Regions from separate parts of the Paraburkholderia sp. J41 genome, predicted to be linked through region 1. Evidence: predicted binding sites of a transcription regulator. Region 1 holds the regulator's gene; the other holds the start of a gene.
What was found. Region 1 encodes LexA, which represses DNA repair genes until DNA is damaged. Its sites were predicted from a motif close to ACTGTATNNNNATACAGT; they were not measured.

Region 1 (8,544 bases):
GCAACAGCGCGCCAACTTGCTGCTTCAGACTCACGCGCAGCGCCGGGTAATCGACGTATTCGTTGAGCGTGGCGGCGTCGCGCGCGTCGGCAGCGGCTTTCATGCGATTCACGGCGATATACGGCGACGCGTAGCCATAACCGAGTACCGCAACGGTAGCAATCACCGCGACGGTGATCGCAAGGGGCTTTTTCCAGCTTGAGGTATTCGCGAGCGGCTCTGTCATAAGGTGGGCGTGATCGTTCGGTCAAGGATTGACCGCCATAAAGCGAAAACGATCCCGAAGCACAAACAGAACCCGCATCGCGGCGCGTCCTTTTTTGCGACGCGCGTGCCTTATTTCGCGAGCGCGGCCGGCAAGTCGGTCGGTTGCTCGGCAATGCAGCGGTCGATCGCGCGGCACACCGCGTCCACCGTGCCCACCAGAATGAGCCGCGACGGGCCGTGATAGACGCGCACCGGCGCGCGGCGCGCGGGTTGGTCGACGTTGAGCGCGCTGTTGAGCGAAACACGCGCGAACGCCGGCTGTGCCGAGGGCAGCGGCGGCAGGTCGGCCGTGCTGGTGGCGACGAGGTTGGGCGCGTTGTCGATATCGTCGAAGAGCGAGCCGTTGATGGCGGCAGCCGTGGCGCGCATCTCGCGCGCGGCGCACGAGGCGATTCCACGCAGATGACGCAGGCGGCCGAATTGACGGAAGGGCAGCAGACGGGCAAGGCGTTCCATGACTCTCTCCAGACGGATATCAGCGGATTTTTAGAATTCGGTGGGGCGAATCAAGCCGACCGCGATGCCTTCCAGCGCGAATTCCGCGCTGCCGGACTCGACGAAAATATTGTCGTAGTCGGGGTTTTCGGCGATCAGCTCCAGGCCGTTCGGGCGGCGCTTGAGGCGTTTGACCGTGACGTCGTCGCCAAGACGCGCCACGACGATCTGGCCGTCCTTCGCCTCGGCCTTCTTCTGCACGGCGAGCAGGTCGCCGTCGAGAATGCCGGCGTCGCGCATCGAAAGACCGCGCACTTTCAGCAGATAGTCGGGGCGGCTCGAAAAGAGCGCCGGGTCGCACATGTAGTTCTGCGAGATATGTTCCTGCGCGAGGATCGGGCTGCCCGCCGCCACGCGGCCGACGAGCGGCAGCGCGAGCTGCATGATGCTCGCATGCGGCAGCGTGAACTGATGCGGCAGCTCGTCGCCCATGGGCACGAGACGGATGCCGCGCGAGGCGCCCGCAGCCAGCTCGATCACGCCCTTGCGCGCCAGCGCGCGCAAATGTTCCTCGGCCGAATTGGCGGAACTGAAACCCAGCTCCGCCGCGATTTCGGCGCGGGTGGGCGGGAAGCCGGTGCGCTCGATCGCCCGGCGGATCAGATCGAAAACCTGCTGTTGTCGTGCGGTGAGTTTGGTCATGGCGCCACTGTATGTTTAAACAGGTGACTGTATTTTTATACAGTATTTGCCGCTTTTCAAGTGTTACTTGAAGTTCGTCGCCCCGATGCCTTGCCGATGCCGCCGCAGCAGCGTTTCATGGCGCCCTGACGGACGGAAAAATGCCGTTGCAGCGGTTTCCTCTGTCGCTTACCACTTTTGCGTATTAAAAAATGAAGAAACATTATTTTTAATGATGTAAGCGGATCGCTAGACTGGCCTCCATCGTTAGCGGCAACTGAGTCGGCAACTGAGCGGCAACTTGCCGGCAACCACATACGGGCACGGAGAACAGATAGATGGTCACGGAATCGGGGAAATTGGCGGGGAAAGCGGCGGAGAAAGCGCCGCGAGCAGGCTGGCTCAGGACATGGGCGGCGAGGCTGGCGCTCGGAGCGGCGCCGCTGATCGTGCCGGTCGCGGCATTGCTGGGCGGCGCGGCGGCGCTGGCGCCCGTGGCCGCGCATGCCGATACCGCGCTGCTCAACGTCTCCTACGACCCGACGCGCGAGTTGTATCAGGACATCAACGAAGCCTTCATCAAGCAGTGGAAGGCGAAGACGGGCGAAACCATCACCATCAAGCAGTCGCATGGCGGCTCGGGCGCGCAGGCGCGTTCGGTGCTCGACGGCCTGCAAGCCGATGTCGTCACGCTCGCGCTCGCCTGGGACATCGACGCGCTCGCCAACAAGGGCCTCGTCGCGAAAGACTGGCAAAAGCGTCTGCCGGACAACGCCTCGCCGTACACCTCGACCATCGTGTTTCTCGTGCGCAAGGGCAACCCGAAGCACATCAAGGATTGGGACGATCTCGCGAAGCCGGGCGTCTCGATCGTGACGCCGAATCCGAAAACCTCGGGCGGCGCGCGCTGGAACTACCTTGCGGCGTGGGCCTACGCGCTGCATCAGCCGGGCGGCAACGAGCAGAAGGCGAAGGAGTTCGTGACGAAGGTCTACAAGAATGCGGGCGTGCTCGATTCGGGCGCGCGCGGCGCGACCACGAGCTTCGTGCAGCGCGATATCGGCGACGTGCTGATCGCCTGGGAAAACGAGGCGTTTCTCTCGCTCAAGGAATTCGGCCCCGACAGGTTCGAGATCGTCGTGCCTTCGGTGAGCATTCTGGCCGAGCCGCCCGTTGCCGTGGTGGACAAGGTCGTCGACAAGAAGGGCACGCGCAAGGTTTCGGAAGCCTATTTGCAGTTCCTTTATAGCGAGGAAGGTCAGGAGATCGCCGCGAAGAACTTCTATCGTCCGCGTTCGACCGCGGTGCCCGCGGCGCTCACGGCGAAGTTTCCGAAGCTGAAGCTTTACACGGTCGACGACACGTTCGGCGGCTGGGCCAAGGCGCAGAAGACGCATTTCGCGGACGGCGGCGTGTTCGACTCCATCTATCAGCCGCAGTAAGGCGCGAGCGGGACGCTACGACGCAAGGCAGCAACCGAAAGCATCGGCCGCGCACAGGAACGACGCGGCCGCATAACAACGAAGCGCGCCCACGGGCGCGCTTTTCGGCGCAAAAAAGCGCAACCCATGTCTGGACGACGAGCATGACGACGTTTCGATTACGCAAGCCCAGTGCGCTGCCGGGATTCGGCCTGACGCTCGGCATCACGGTGGCTTACCTGAGCCTCGTGGTGCTGATCCCGCTGGCCTCCACCTTCCTCAAGACGGCGACGCTCGACTGGAGCCAGTTCGTGCGCGCGGTGTGGTCGCCGCGCGTGATCGCGTCGTATCGGCTCACGTTTCTTTCGGCGCTCGGCGGCGCGCTCATCAACGCCGTGTTCGGCTTTCTGCTCGCGTGGGTGCTCGTGCGCTACACGTTCCCGTTCAAACGCATCGTGGACGCGCTCGTCGACTTGCCGTTCGCGCTGCCCACCTCCGTGGCCGGCATTTCGCTCGCGGCCGTGTACGCCGGCAACGGCTGGATCGGCCAGTACCTGCAACCGCTCGGGCTGAAGATCGCCTTCACGCCGCTCGGCGTGCTCGTGGCGCTCACGTTTATCGGCTTGCCGTTCGTCGTGCGCACGGTGCAGCCCGTGCTGGAAGAGTTCGAGCGCGAGCAGGAGGAAGCGGCCGCGTGCCTCGGCGCCTCGCGCGCGCTCGTGTTTCGCCGCGTGATCTTGCCGGCCGCGCTGCCCGCGCTGCTCACCGGCTTCGCGCTCGCGTTCGCGCGCGCGTTGGGCGAATACGGCTCGGTGATCTTCATCGCCGGCAACGTGCCGATGAAGTCGGAGATCACCTCGCTGCTCATCATCACCAAGCTCGAACAATACGACTACGCGGGCGCGACGGCGCTGGCGGTGGTCATGCTCTGCGTGTCGTTCGTCATGCTGCTCATCATCAATACGTTGCAGTGGTATCTGCAACGCCGCACGAGCCGGGGCATCACCGGCGCGGGCGCGCCGCAGGCCGTGGGCACGACCGCCAGCGGCGCGGCGCTGGGCGGAGGTGCGCAATGAGCACGTCCGCACGACGCAACGCGGGGCGTCCCGATACTGGGCGTCCCAATACTGGTCGTCCCGATCCCGTCACCGAAGCCGCCTGGGTGCGCTGGTTGTTGACCGGCATCGCGCTCGCGTTTCTCGCGCTGTTTCTCGTGGTGCCGCTCGTCGCCGTGTTCTGGCAGGCGCTCAGCAAGGGCATCGGGTTTTATTTCGACTCGCTCGCCGACCCCGACGCGCTTTCGGCCATCAAGCTCACGCTCATCACCGCTGCCGTCGCGGTGCCGCTCAATCTCGTGTTCGGTCTGGTCGCCTCGTGGACGATCGCCAAGTTCGAGTTTCGCGGCAAGGCGCTGCTGACGACGCTGATCGACCTGCCGTTCTCGGTGTCGCCGGTGATCTCGGGCCTCATCTACGTGCTGATGTTCGGCGCGCAAGGCTGGCTCGGGCCGTGGCTCGAAGACCATAACGTGCAGATCATTTTCGCGGTGCCGGGCATCGTGCTCGCGACGATCTTCGTGACGTTCCCGTTCGTCGCCCGCGAGCTGATTCCGCTGATGCAGGCACAGGGCAGCGACGAGGAGGAAGCCGCGCACGTGCTGGGCGCCTCGGGCTGGCAGATGTTTCGCCGCGTGACGCTGCCGAATATCCGCTGGGGTCTGCTGTACGGCGTGATCCTCTGCAACGCGCGCGCGATGGGCGAATTCGGCGCGGTTTCGGTGGTGTCCGGGCACATTCGCGGTCAAACCGACACGATGCCGCTGCACGTGGAAATCCTCTACAACGAGTACAACTTCGCGGCCGCGTTCGCCGTGGCCTCGCTGCTGGCGCTGCTCGCGCTCGTGACGCTCGGTTTGAAGCTGCTCGCGGAGCGCCATATGTCGTCGGAAACGCGCGATGCCGGCGCGCTGCCCGCGCATCTCGGGCCGCAAGCGGCACAAGAGACACCGGCGGGGACACCGGCGGGGACACCGGCGACACAAGGGACATCGGCGACACAGGCCGCGCCGGGCGGCGCACGTCAAGGCGTTGCGCGTCAATCGCTGCAATGAGCATTCACGGGTCCGGCGCAGCGGCGCTCGAGCGTGCGCGCCGGACCGAAACAGGAGAGCGGTAAATCATGGGCATCACCGTCAGCAATCTGCAAAAGCGTTTCGGCGACTTCACCGCCCTGGACAACGTCTCGCTCGACTTTCCGCCGGGCGAGCTGGTCGCGTTGCTCGGGCCTTCGGGCTGCGGCAAGACCACGCTGCTGCGCGTGATCGCCGGGCTCGAATACGCCGATGCGGGCCAGGTCGTGCTGCAAGGCCAGGACGTGGGCGAGGTGGGCGCGCGCGAGCGCCAGGTCGGTTTCGTGTTTCAGCATTACGCGCTGTTTCGCCATATGACGGTGTTCGAGAACGTCGCGTTCGGCCTGCGCGTGAAGCCGCGCAACGAGCGCCCCTCGGAAGCCGTGATCCGCGAAAAGGTGCATGAACTGCTCAGGCTCGTGCAGCTCGACTGGCTCGCGCAGCGTTACCCGTCCGAACTTTCGGGCGGCCAGCGTCAGCGTATCGCGCTTGCGCGCGCGCTTGCCGTGGAGCCGAAGGTGCTGCTGCTCGACGAGCCGTTCGGCGCGCTCGATGCCAAGGTGCGCAAGGAGCTGCGTTCGTGGCTGCGCCGGTTGCACGACGATCTGCATATTTCGACGATCTTCGTCACGCACGATCAGGAGGAGGCGCTCGAAGTGGCCGATCGCATCGTCGTGATGAATCACGGCCACGTGGAGCAGGTGGGCAGCCCGCAGGACGTCTACGATCATCCGCAGACGGCGTTCGTCTACGAATTCCTCGGCGCGGCGAATCGTCTGCGCGGGCGCGTGGACGCGAACGGTTTCGTCGCCGATGGCGCGGCGCAGCCGATTTCGGTGACGGCGAGCTTTCAGGGCCCGGCGCTCGCGTTCGTGCGGCCGCACGATCTCGTGCTGCATCGTCAGGATTCGACGGGCGCCGCGCATCGCGACGGCATCGTGGTCGACGTGCGGCGCGTGGTGACGCTCGGCGGTTCGGTGCGCGTGGAGCTGGAAAGCCGCACGGGCGGCGCGCTCGAAGCGGAACTCGATCGCGACTCGTGGCGCGCGCTCGGGCTTTCGGTGGGCGAGGGCGTGACGGCGGTGCCGCGCGGTTTGCGCGTGTTTCCGGCTCAAGGCGCATGATGCGCAAAGCGCGAAGCCCGGCGAATGTCGTCGAACGCCGTCGACGTATCGGCACATAACGAAAAACGGTCCGCAGTCCCGGAGAGAAGACCATGAATTTTCAGCAATTGCGTTTCGTGCGCGAAGCCGTGCGCCAGAACATGAACCTGACCGAAGTGGCGAACGTGCTTTACACGTCGCAGTCGGGCGTGTCCAAGCAGATCAAGGATCTGGAGGACGAACTCGGCGTCGATATTTTCATCCGTCGCGGCAAGCGCCTGACGGGGCTCACGGAGCCGGGCAAGGCGGTGCATCAGCTCATCGAGCGCATGCTGCTCGACGCGGAAAACCTGCGCCGCGTGGCGCGCCAGTTCGCCGATCAGGACAGCGGCCATCTGGTGGTGGCCACCACGCACACGCAGGCGCGCTACGCGCTGCCGAAGGTCGTGCATCAGTTCCGCGAGGTGTTTCCGAAAGTGCATCTCGCGCTGCGCCAGGGCAATCCGCAGCAGATCGCGCAGATGATCATCAACGGCGAGGCCGACATCGGCATTTCCACCGAAGCGCTAGACCGTTTCCCCGACATCGTGACGTTCCCGTGCTATTCGTGGCATCACGTCGTGGTCGTGCCGAAAACGCACCCGCTCGTGGGCCGCGAAAACCTCACGCTCGAAGAGATCGCCGAGTATCCGATCATCACCTACGACCAGGACTTCACGGGCCGCTCGCACATCGACCAGGCGTTCGCCAAAGTGGGCGTGGTGCCCGACGTCGTGCTGACCGCCATCGACGCGGACGTCATCAAGACGTACGTCGAACTCGGCATGGGCGTGGGCGTGGTGGCGGCGATGGCCTACGACGCGAAGCGCGACGGCGAACTCGTGGCGCTCGACACGCAGCATCTGTTCGAGGCCAGCACGACGCGCGTGGGCTTGCGCAAGGGCGCGTTCCTGCGCCAGTACGCATACCGGCTGATCGAGATGTTCGCGCCGCAACTCACCGAGGCGCAGATCGCGAGCCAGTTGCGCGAAGCGGCTTGAGGTTTGATGAAGTCGTTTCGCCGCGCGGGCCGTGCGACGGTCCAATGACGTCCCGCCGGCCCCTGTATTCATCGTTCGGTCATTTGGCCGTTCGGCCAGGTGGCGGCGCGCGGCGAATCGCTTAAAATCGCCGCCATGAACACTTCCGCTTCGACTTCCTCCGCGGCAACGCTGCCGCGCATCGCGGTGCTCGCCACGGGCGGCACCATCGCGGGTTCCGCGCCCGACGCGTCGAACACGGCCGGTTATCAGGCCGGCGTGATCGGCGTGGCGCAACTGCTCGCGGCCGTGCCGGGCCTCGACGCCATCGCGCATATTCACGCCGGGCAAGTCGCGAGCATCGACAGCAAGGACATGTCGCTCGCGCTCTGGAGCACGCTCGCGCAGCGCGTGAACGAACTGCTCGCCAGCGACGAGATCGACGGCGTGGTCATCACGCACGGCACCGACACGCTCGAAGAAACCGCGTATTGCCTGCATCTCGCGGTGAAAAGCGCCAAGCCGTGCGTGCTGACGGCGGCCATGCGGCCCGCTTCGGCGTTGTCGGCGGACGGTCCGCTCAATCTGCTCAACGCCGTCACGCTGGCGGCAAGCGGCGCGGCGGCGGGGCAGGGCGTGCTGGTCGCGTTCAACAATCGCATTCATTGCGCGCGCGACGTCGTGAAGGTCAGCACTTACGCGGTGGACGCGTTCCAGTCGCCCGAAGTCGGCGCGCTCGGCTGGGTGCAGGACGGCCGCGTGGAGTTTCAGCGCAAGGCGCTGCGCCCGCATACCGTCGATACGCCGTTCGCGGCGCCGGCGCAGTGGCCGCTCGTGGAAATCGTGGCGAGCTACGCGGGCGTGTCGCGCGTGGCCGTGGACGCGCTGGTTGCGGCGGGCGTGCGCGGGATCGTGGTGGCGGGCACCGGCAACGGCTCGATTCACGGCGCCGTGCAGCAGGCGCTGGCCGACGCGGCGGCGCGGGGCGTGGCCGTCGTGCGCGCGTCGCGCGTGGGTTCGGGGCACGTGATGCACAACGGCGCGGCGAAGGACGACGCGCTCGGCTTCGTTTCGGCGGGCACGCTCAACCCGTACAAGGCGCGCGTGCTGCTGCTGCTCGCGCTGGCCGCGGGCATCGGGGAGAAGGCGGCGTTGCAGCGCCTGTTCGACACGTACTGATCCACGTACCGGATATCGAAGGCGCGCCGTCGCGCAGCCAACGAAGCGCGCTAAGCAAAAGAAAAGGGCATCCGACGTGCGGACACCCGATGACGACGTCTGACCGACCAAGGCTTCCCCGCCGTCACCGGGCGCCGCTTTCGGACCCCACTGGCCGCCCTCAGCCCAGAGCGGCACCGATTTGCTCCGCGACGGTTGCCGCCGCCGCGAAGCGCCCCACTGTCGGCCTGCGCGTGCAGGCCTGTTCGGTTACGCGGCCTTCACCTGCGCGGCCGGTTGCGCGATCTCGAAGTTCGCCATCAATTCGAGCG
Region 2 (8,544 bases), on a different contig from region 1:
CGCGCGAGATCGTCGACGTCGGTGAACGGCGCCTGGGCGCGCGCCGCCATCACGCGCAGCGCGGCGCTCTCCGAAAAGCCCTTGATGAGACTGAAGCCGAGCCGCACCGCCGGCCCGCTGAATCCATAACGCGCCGGGGCCAGCGTGACGCGTATGCGTCTTAGACGCCAGTGGTAACGCATGAAACGGCACAAGCGCGGCGCGTCTGTACGCGCCACGGCGGCGCCCAGCAGCGCCCGATAATGCGCGGTCCGAATCCGGCGCGTGCGCGCGGTGTCGGCGTTTAGACGCACGCCCGGCCGCCCGCGCCTTTCCAGCACCGACTCCCAGTCGCTCGTTGCGATATCGGGCGCGCGCACCGGTACGCCGTGGCGCTTCGCATCCTGCACGAGTTGCGACGGCGAATAAAAGCCGAGCGGTTGACTGTTCAGCAGTCCTGCGAGAAATGCGGCAGGCTCGTAACGCTTGATCCACGAACTCGTGTAGACGAGCATCGCAAAGCTTGCCGCATGGCTTTCGGGAAAGCCGTAATCGCCGAAACCCTCGATCTGTTTGCAGATGCGATCGGCGAATTCCGCCTCGTAGCCGTTCTCCATCATGCGCCGCTTGAGATCGGCCTGATACGGCCGCAGATCGCCGTCGCGGCGCCACGCGGCCATCGCGCGGCGCAACTGGTCCGCTTCCTCGCCCGAATAACCGGCCGCGACCATGGCGAGATGCATGACCTGCTCCTGGAAGATCGGCACGCCGAGCGTGCGTTCGAGCACGGGCCGCAGTTCGTCCTTCTCGTACTTGACCGGCTCCGCCTGCTCGCGGCGCTTCAGATACGGATGCACCATGTCGCCCTGGATCGGCCCCGGCCGCACGATCGCCACCTGAACCACGAGGTCGTAATACTCGCGCGGCTTCAGGCGCGGCAACATGCTTTGCTGCGCGCGCGATTCGATCTGGAACACGCCCACGGTGTCCGCGTGACAGCACATTTCGTAGACAGCCGGATCTTCGGCCGGAACGTCCTGCACGCGGAACTCGGGCAGCCCGCGCCGCAGCGCGACGAATTCGAGCGCGCGCCGGATCGCCGAAAGCATGCCGAGCGCCAGCACGTCGACCTTGAGCAGGCGCAGCGCGTCGATGTCGTCCTTGTCCCATTCGATCACGTAGCGGTCCTTCATCGCCGCGTTCTCGATGGGCACGAGCCGCGAAAGCTTGTCGCGCGCGATCACGAAACCGCCCACGTGCTGCGAAAGATGGCGTGGAAAGCCGCGCAGTTCGCGCGTCAGGCGTATGAGCTGCTGCGTGACGTGCGATTCGGCGGAGAAGCCCGCTTCGGCGAGATGATGCGCGATGGAATCGGGGCCGTCCCACCACTGGTGCGCGCCCGATAGCTTCTCGACCAGCGCGTGATCGAGCCCGAGCGCCTTGCCCACGTCGCGCAACGCGCTGCGCGCGCGATACGAAATGAGCGTGGCCGTGAGCGCCGCGCGGCGGTTGCCGTATTTTCGGTAGATGTACTGAATGACTTCTTCGCGGCGCTGGTGTTCGAAATCGACGTCGATATCGGGGGGTTCATTGCGCGCGCGCGACAGGAAGCGCGCGACCAGCATGTTCATGCGCACGGGGTCGATCTCGGTGATCTTCAGGCAATAGCACACCACCGAGTTCGCCGCCGAGCCGCGCCCCTGGCAAAGAATGTTCTCCGAGCGCGCGAATCGCACGATGTCGTGCACGGTCAGAAAATACTTTTCGTATTTCAGTTCGGCGATGAGCGCGAGTTCCTCCTCGATCTGCGCGCGGCGCTTCTCGTTGAGGCCGTCGGACCAGCGCTCGAGCGCGCCCTGCTCCACGAGCTTGCGTAGCCACGTGGCGGGCGTTTCGCCCGTCGGCACGATTTCCTCGGGATATTCGTAGGCGAGTTCGTCGAGCGCGAACAGGCAGCGGCGCGCGACCGCGAGCGTCGCGTCGAGCGTGTCGCGCGGATACAGATTGCCAAGCCGCAAGCGCGAGCGCAGATGGCGTTCGGCATTCTGCTCGAGCGCGCGCCCGCACGCGGCGAGCGGCTTGCCGATGCGAATCGCGCTCAGCGTGTCCTGCAAGGGCTTGCGCGAACGCGCATGCATCACCACGCCGCCCGCGGCGACGAGCGGCAAGCCGCTTTCCTGCGAAATGTGCCGCAGCACGTCGAGCTGCGCGTCGTCATTGCCGGTGTACCAAAGCTCGAGCGCGAGCCACGCACGCTCGGCCGCGAAACCGGCGAGCCAGTGCGCGGCGCGCAAGGTTTGCGCGGGCGTGGCCGCACCTTGCGGCACGAGCAGCAGCACGCAATCGCGCAGATACTTCAGATGCGCGAGATCGCCTTGAGGCTCGGTGAAATCGGCGGGATGCAGGCGATAGCTGCCCTTCGGCGCCCGCGAACGCGCAAGCGTAATCAGCTCGCAAAGATTGCCATAGCCCTCGCGGTTCATCGCGAGCGCGACGAGCGTGCAAAACGGCGCGCCGTGCTCGTCGACGAGATGGAGTTCGCTGCCGATGATGAGATGCAGCGACGGTTTGAACGGCGCGGGCACGTCGCCGCCGAGCAAACGGGCCGCGCGCGTCGCCTCGGTGTGCGCCTGCCTGCGCGCCGCGTCGTACTCGTTGAGCGCGCTCCATGCGCGCACGACGCCGGCGAGCGAGCATTCGTCGGTGATGGCGAGCGAGCGATAGCCGTGCAGGATCGCCTGCTCGACCAGTTCGCGCGGACGCGACGCGCCGCGCAGGAACGAGAAATGAGTCAGGCAATGCAGCTCCGCGTAATCGGGAAACTGCGCCGATGATTGCGCAGGCGGCGAGCCGGGCGTCGCGCGATTCGACATGGTGACGGTGAAAACAAAAACGCGGGGCGCTAACCGAACAGCCCCTGCAAATACCACTGGCCGCCGGTGCGTTCGCGATACAGCCAGAACATGCGGCCCTGATCGTCGGCGGCGACATAGTAGTCGCGCTCGACGCTCTCGCCGTCCCACCAGCCCGACTCGATGCGCTCCGTGCGCGTGAGGCGCTTGAGCGGGCGGCGATAAATGGGCCGGTCGCCGCGCGTCGCGAGCTTGAGCGGCTTTTCGAGCAGCCACGCCGGGCGCGGCTGCGCGGGCAACGGCACCTCGGGCAGATCGAACGCGCTTTGCACAGGCGCGTTCGCGTCCTCGCGCGCTTGCGCCGCCTGTTTCGGCCGACGCGGCTTGCCGCCGCCCTTCGCTTTCTCCGCGCGCCACGGCCGTGCCGACATCGCCTGCTCGGGCCGGTGATCGTCCTCGACGAAAAGCTGCAACACGTTCTGCTCGCCGAGCCGCGCGCCGATGCGCTCGAACAGTTGGCCGAGCGAGGCTTCGGCGGCTTCCGCCATCGGAAACAGCGTGTCGGTGGGCGCGGCGTAATCGCTCACGTCCGCAGCCACGAGCGCGAGGCCGATGACGGGCGCGGCGAGTTGGGTCTGATTGAGCCGCTCGCGCAGCAGCCACAGCAAATGGTCGGCGTCGCGCGAAGGCGCGGCCCACGCGATGGCGAGACTCGACGTGCGCGGCGCATGACGCGAAGCCAGTTCGTGTTCGAGACGCAATTCGAAACCCGCCAGCGCCGCGTGCTGCGCGGCGAGCCAGCCGGCCAGTTGCATCACGAGGCGGCGCGCGGCGAACAGCAGCGCCTCGGCGCTTTCCACCCGCGCCTGCAATTCGAGCGACGCCTGGAACGACGGCGGCGCCTCGAACCAGCCGCGCGGATCGGGCGCCTCGCCGCGCGCCTGCGCGAGCCACGCGAGCACGCCGTCGCCAAAACGACGCACGATGCCGTCGCGCGGCAGGCGCCGCAAATCGCCGAGCGTCGCGCAACCGATCTGCGTAAGCGCGTGGTCGTGCTGCGCGGCGAACGGCGCGAGCCCGACCGGCAAGGCGTCGAGCGTGCGCGCGAGCGTCGCATCCTTGAGCACGCGCCAGCGGCGCGAGGTTTGCGTGGCGCGCGCTTGCGCGAGCGTCCATGCGCCCCACGCGGTGGGCGCGCAGGCGATGCGCGCGACGTGCCCGCAATCCGCGACCGTGGCCGCGACCTTCGCGAGCAGCGCGCGCACGCCGCCGAAAAGACGCAGCCCCGAGCCCACTTCGAGCAGCACCGTATGCGGCAGCGGCGCGGGCGCGAGCGACACCTTCGGCGTGTACGCGAGCAAGGCGAGCGCCAGCGCCTCGAAGGCGCGGGTCTCGCGCGCCGGATCGGCTTCGAGCAGCACGAGCCCCGGCGCGAGCGCCAGCGCGTGCGCGCGGGTGCCGCCGGCCACCACGCCCAGGCGCAGCGCATCGAGATCGGCGATCAGGATGCGCGCGTGGTCGGCGAGCGCATAACAGCGCGGCGCGGCGGCGGCATCGGCACTGCCGCCATCATCCGAAGGGCGCAACAGCGGCGGCGGGAACGACGGGGACGGCAGCGGCGGCCTCACGGCCTCCAGCGGCAGCAGCGGCAAGGTGACGGCGATCCACAGCATGATTGACCTTGGGCCACGGCATGACGCCCGATGCTGCGTCCGGCTGGGGCAGCACCGCGTCCTGCAACGGCAAAGTGATGACGAGGGGTTGCGCGGGCGGCGGCCCGCGGCGCTTGAAAATGTCGACCGAAAGCGCGGCGTGCTGCATCCATTCGCGCCGGTTCAGCGTGCCGTCGGCGGGCGGCGCCACCGGCGTGCAAGTCATGCGCAACGGTGCCGGCGACGACTGGTTGCGCGCGGCGGGCGGCCGCATGAGAAACGCGAGCGCCTGCGAATCCTGCGCGGCGACCTGCAACCGCCGCACCGTGTCGGGCCGCGCCTTTGCCTGCCAGAGCAGCACCGCGCCGATGCCCTCCTGCTTGAGCGCCTGCTCGGCAACCCAGCCCGCCTCGTCCTCGCTCGCGCGCACCCAGATCACGCGTTCCAGCGCGACGCCCCATGCCTTGAGCGCGCAGGCGTACGGCTGCCACGGCGGCGCAACGAGGATCGCGTGCCGCCCGGACTGCGCCGTGAGCGCGCGCAGCGCGGGCGCGACGAGCCGCATTTCGCCGATGCCGCCGTGCTCCACGAGCAGCTCCGTGAGGCTGCCCGTGGGCCAGCCGGCGCCCGGCAACTGGGCGTCGAGCGCGGCGTGGCCGCTCGGCACCGAGCGCTCGCTCGCATATGCGAGCTGATCGCCTTGCCAGACGCGGCTTTGCAAGCCGGGCGGCAAATGCGCGGCAAGCTGCGCCGTGGACGGCGGTGTGAGCTGAAGGGCTGCGGCCATGTTTCAGGAAGTTCGGGGAATACCTCGCCCTGCCCGGCAACGAAATTGGGGCATGGCAAGAACGGGACGGCACGTCCATTCCTGTATATTTATACAGTATTTTTCAGGATGCGTGGAGAGCGGGGAAAGAAAGCCTTCGTGCGAAGGATTTGACGGTGCGCGAGCTTAGCCGATACAATCGCTGATTCGTCGGAGCGTAGCGCAGCCTGGTAGCGCATCTGATTTGGGATCAGAGGGTCGTAGGTTCGAATCCTATCGCTCCGACCAGTAATATCAAGGGGTTAGCTTCGGCTAACCCCTTTTTATTTCCGGCCGGGGTACGCAGCCCGTTGATTTCCCGTCGAACCTCTGGATCCCTCAGATACGTCCGGCTTTCAGCCAGTTGTGGATCGTCGCGTTGCTGACGGAAGCCAGGTTTGCCGTCTTGGTAGGACCGCCAACCCGATCGACAGCGATACGAACGTGGTTTTCTGTGAGATAAAACATCGAATTCTTCCTTTATAAAAATAGATCAATTTTTTGGCAATTTATCGCCTAAATCTATTTTATATTGATCAAAGGAAGGATATAAAATTCACCACAAGCAATAGAGTGCTTCCGCATACCTCAACAGGAACAGCAACGGAATATGCGAATTGATTGCCGATAAGATTAAAACGCTTTCAGACTGGCTTGACGTTTCGCCATCCTCCGAAATTCCGAAGCCGTAAGCGAGACAAAACAATGCCCAGTGAATGACTGAAAGAGCTTAAAAATTAAATTTTGACTGTGCCGTATTGCCTGTGCTAGTTTTCTCAGACTTAATATCAAGAAACTGAGAGATTCGGCGTGCAACGAAATTATTTGAGGGTCGGTGACAAGTCCTCAGCGGGAGGAACTGTTATCGAGGGGATTCACTTCGTTTCCCATGAAGGGCAAGCACTGACTTTTGTAGGTGCTCATGTTAGCTGCCCGGCTTGCAAGTCCACGGGCCAGATTGTCGCCAAAGGTCCGCGTCTGCCTGTTGTCATGATGGGCAAAATGCGGGCTCTGCAGGACGATATCTGTCAGTGCAGGTGCAGCCCACCTCCTGTCATGATTGCTTCCCAATCGTCCATGTATGAGACCATTCAAGGTCATGAGCTTGCCAGCATGGGCTATAGTCCAACTGGCAATCTGCTGGCCGACACGCCGACTGGGGATCATTGGATACGCTTTGCCCTGAACGATGCGGGCAGTTGCGAAGGCTTGCGTTGCCGTGCCCATTTCTCAGACGGCTCGATGCAGGAAGGAGTGTTTGACTCCGGTAACAAGGTGCATTTCGAGCGCCCCAATGCTTCAGCCTGCCAGAAATTAGAGGTTGTCCATTCTGAGCCTCAGACTGACGGCACGTCAGTCATGGGCAGTCTTCTTTCCGCGATGGTGGGACAGGCATGAGCGAAGTCAAACCAGCTAATCACGCTGTCGCTGAGGGTTCCTACAACACTCAGACGACTCACGCTATCGAAAGTGCGATTCTCGAAGCAGCCATAAAAGACTTCGAGTCAGTTGCAAACCTCTTTGCAACCAATGCCATTTTCGACAATGCCGTGCGTCAGCAGTATGTGAAACATATCCGCATGCTCTCTGACCAGGTAAGGGAGGAAGTTACCAACGGCAATATGACGGTCAAAGAAGGGGCTGAATATTGCAGTGGTCTGCGTGACAAGATATTTGTGGAGTATCGAAAATACACTTCTGCTCTGGGTCTCGCCCAGGCGGAAAAACTCAAGCTTCATGCAAGAGGATTCGACTACTACCTGAATAAATACTCTCACGAGCTTTATCAGAAAGATTTTGTCAATCTGACTGTAGAGGAACGGAATGCGGTCTACTACAAGGTCTTGAGCAAAGCGGGTCAGGGTAGTGTCAAGGTCACGACAAAGGTTCGCAGACTTCAGATTGGTGCTCGGGTTGCGGTGCTCGTCACTGCGATTCTGGCGACGGGTGAAGTCATAAATGCCAAGGACAAGGTCAAAGAGGTTGCAAGGCAGGGAAGCATCATTGCAGGCGGCCTGATTGGGGGCGTCGTCGCTGGGCTGGGTGCGTCCTTTATCTGTGGTCCTGCTGAGCCCTTGTGCGCTGCCGCCGTGGTTCTCATTGGAAGCAATGTCGGTGGCATGGCCGCTGAGGCTGCTAACGACATGTATCAGGAAGAGCTTCCTGTGTTCATAGACTGGATGAGCAACTAACCATGTCCATGCTTATTTTTCTAGTCATATTCATTGTCTTCGCCATTTCTGCGGTGATTATTCTAATTAATGTCATGGGGGAGCCAGGTGTGGATTACTGGGACCTTGATGGCTCAAATGAGCCCCCCGTCTCCAAGCTCGATTTCCTGAGAACGAAAGCCTGGCTCTATGGTTCTGCTGTAGCTCTCGTCGCAAGTGCAATTTCTTATTTTGTCCTTCGATAGTCGACTGCGGCGTGCAGGTACATTCGTGGGGTTCCGCATTTAGTGCCATGAAGAAGTGCGGCAGCTCGGTGCCCTGAAGGAAGCGATCCCGGGAGTGTTCAGCACTCTTTCCCACGCCGGTGGCTGGGTTGTGCTCCAAAGCCAAACACGTTTGAAATTAGGGCTAGTACGCGGTGGGCAGTAGTGGCGTACCCGTCCGCAGTGGCTCTCGAATGGATCTCCACCCCAACGCATGCACCATAAGGAAGAACCATCAGGAGCCACGAAAGAACCCCAGAGCCCACCCGAACGCGCGTCGCGAAAACCATAAACCAGCGCGGCACGCCGCTCGCTCAACCCCGGTTCAAGCCTACGCCCCTACACAACCAGGAGACGCCATGCACCTCATCCTCTGGCGGCACGCCGAAGCCGAAGACATCGCCTCCAGCGACCTCGCCCGCCAGCTCACCACGCGCGGACGCAAACAGGCGCAAAGCGTCGCCCGCTGGCTGCGCGCACGCCTGCCCGACGACGCGCTAATTCTCGCGAGTCCCGCCGCGCGCACCATCCAGACCGCCGAGGCACTCACGGACCAGTATCGCGTCGTGCGCGAACTGGCGCCGGATGCGAGCGTCGATGCCGTGCTCGCCGCTGCCGGCTGGCCCGGCGGCATCGCGCCGGCCGTGGTGGTGGTCGGCCACCAGCCCACGCTCGGCGAAGTGGCCGCGCATCTGCTCGACGCCGCCGCCGAAGGCGCCCACCCGCGCGGCTGGGCCGTCAAGAAAGCGGGCGTGCTCTGGATCGCGAGCCGCGAACGCCTGGGCGACGAACAAGCCGTGCTGCACGCCGCCATCACCCCCG

Region 2: the regulator LexA is predicted to act here: its motif matches at 5,351-5,368, upstream of imuA (translesion DNA synthesis-associated protein ImuA).

The regions. Positions count from the first base shown of each region.
Region 1 covers NZ_CAJMZE010000015.1:69,997-78,540, reverse strand. Annotated here, with positions in the region: gene U5805_RS17345 (DUF2939 domain-containing protein) at 1-226, opposite strand, end outside; gene U5805_RS17340 (hypothetical protein) at 337-723, opposite strand; gene lexA (transcriptional repressor LexA) at 754-1,404, opposite strand; gene U5805_RS17330 (sulfate ABC transporter substrate-binding protein) at 1,722-2,825, shown strand; gene cysT (sulfate ABC transporter permease subunit CysT) at 2,969-3,880, shown strand; gene cysW (sulfate ABC transporter permease subunit CysW) at 3,877-4,914, shown strand; gene U5805_RS17315 (sulfate ABC transporter ATP-binding protein) at 4,983-6,056, shown strand; gene U5805_RS17310 (CysB family HTH-type transcriptional regulator) at 6,149-7,075, shown strand; gene U5805_RS17305 (asparaginase) at 7,211-8,233, shown strand; gene U5805_RS17300 (2-hydroxy-3-oxopropionate reductase) at 8,483-8,544, opposite strand, start outside.
Region 2 covers NZ_CAJMZE010000039.1:36,219-44,762, forward strand. Annotated here, with positions in the region: gene U5805_RS27500 (error-prone DNA polymerase) at 1-2,852, opposite strand, end outside; gene U5805_RS27505 (DNA polymerase Y family protein) at 2,882-4,504, opposite strand; gene imuA (translesion DNA synthesis-associated protein ImuA) at 4,401-5,270, opposite strand; tRNA gene U5805_RS27515 (tRNA-Pro) at 5,461-5,537, shown strand; gene U5805_RS27520 (hypothetical protein) at 5,628-5,756, opposite strand; partial or broken gene U5805_RS27525 (PAAR domain-containing protein) at 6,099-6,317, shown strand; gene U5805_RS27530 (hypothetical protein) at 6,366-6,686, shown strand; gene U5805_RS27535 (hypothetical protein) at 6,683-7,480, shown strand; gene U5805_RS27540 (SixA phosphatase family protein) at 8,082-8,544, shown strand, end outside.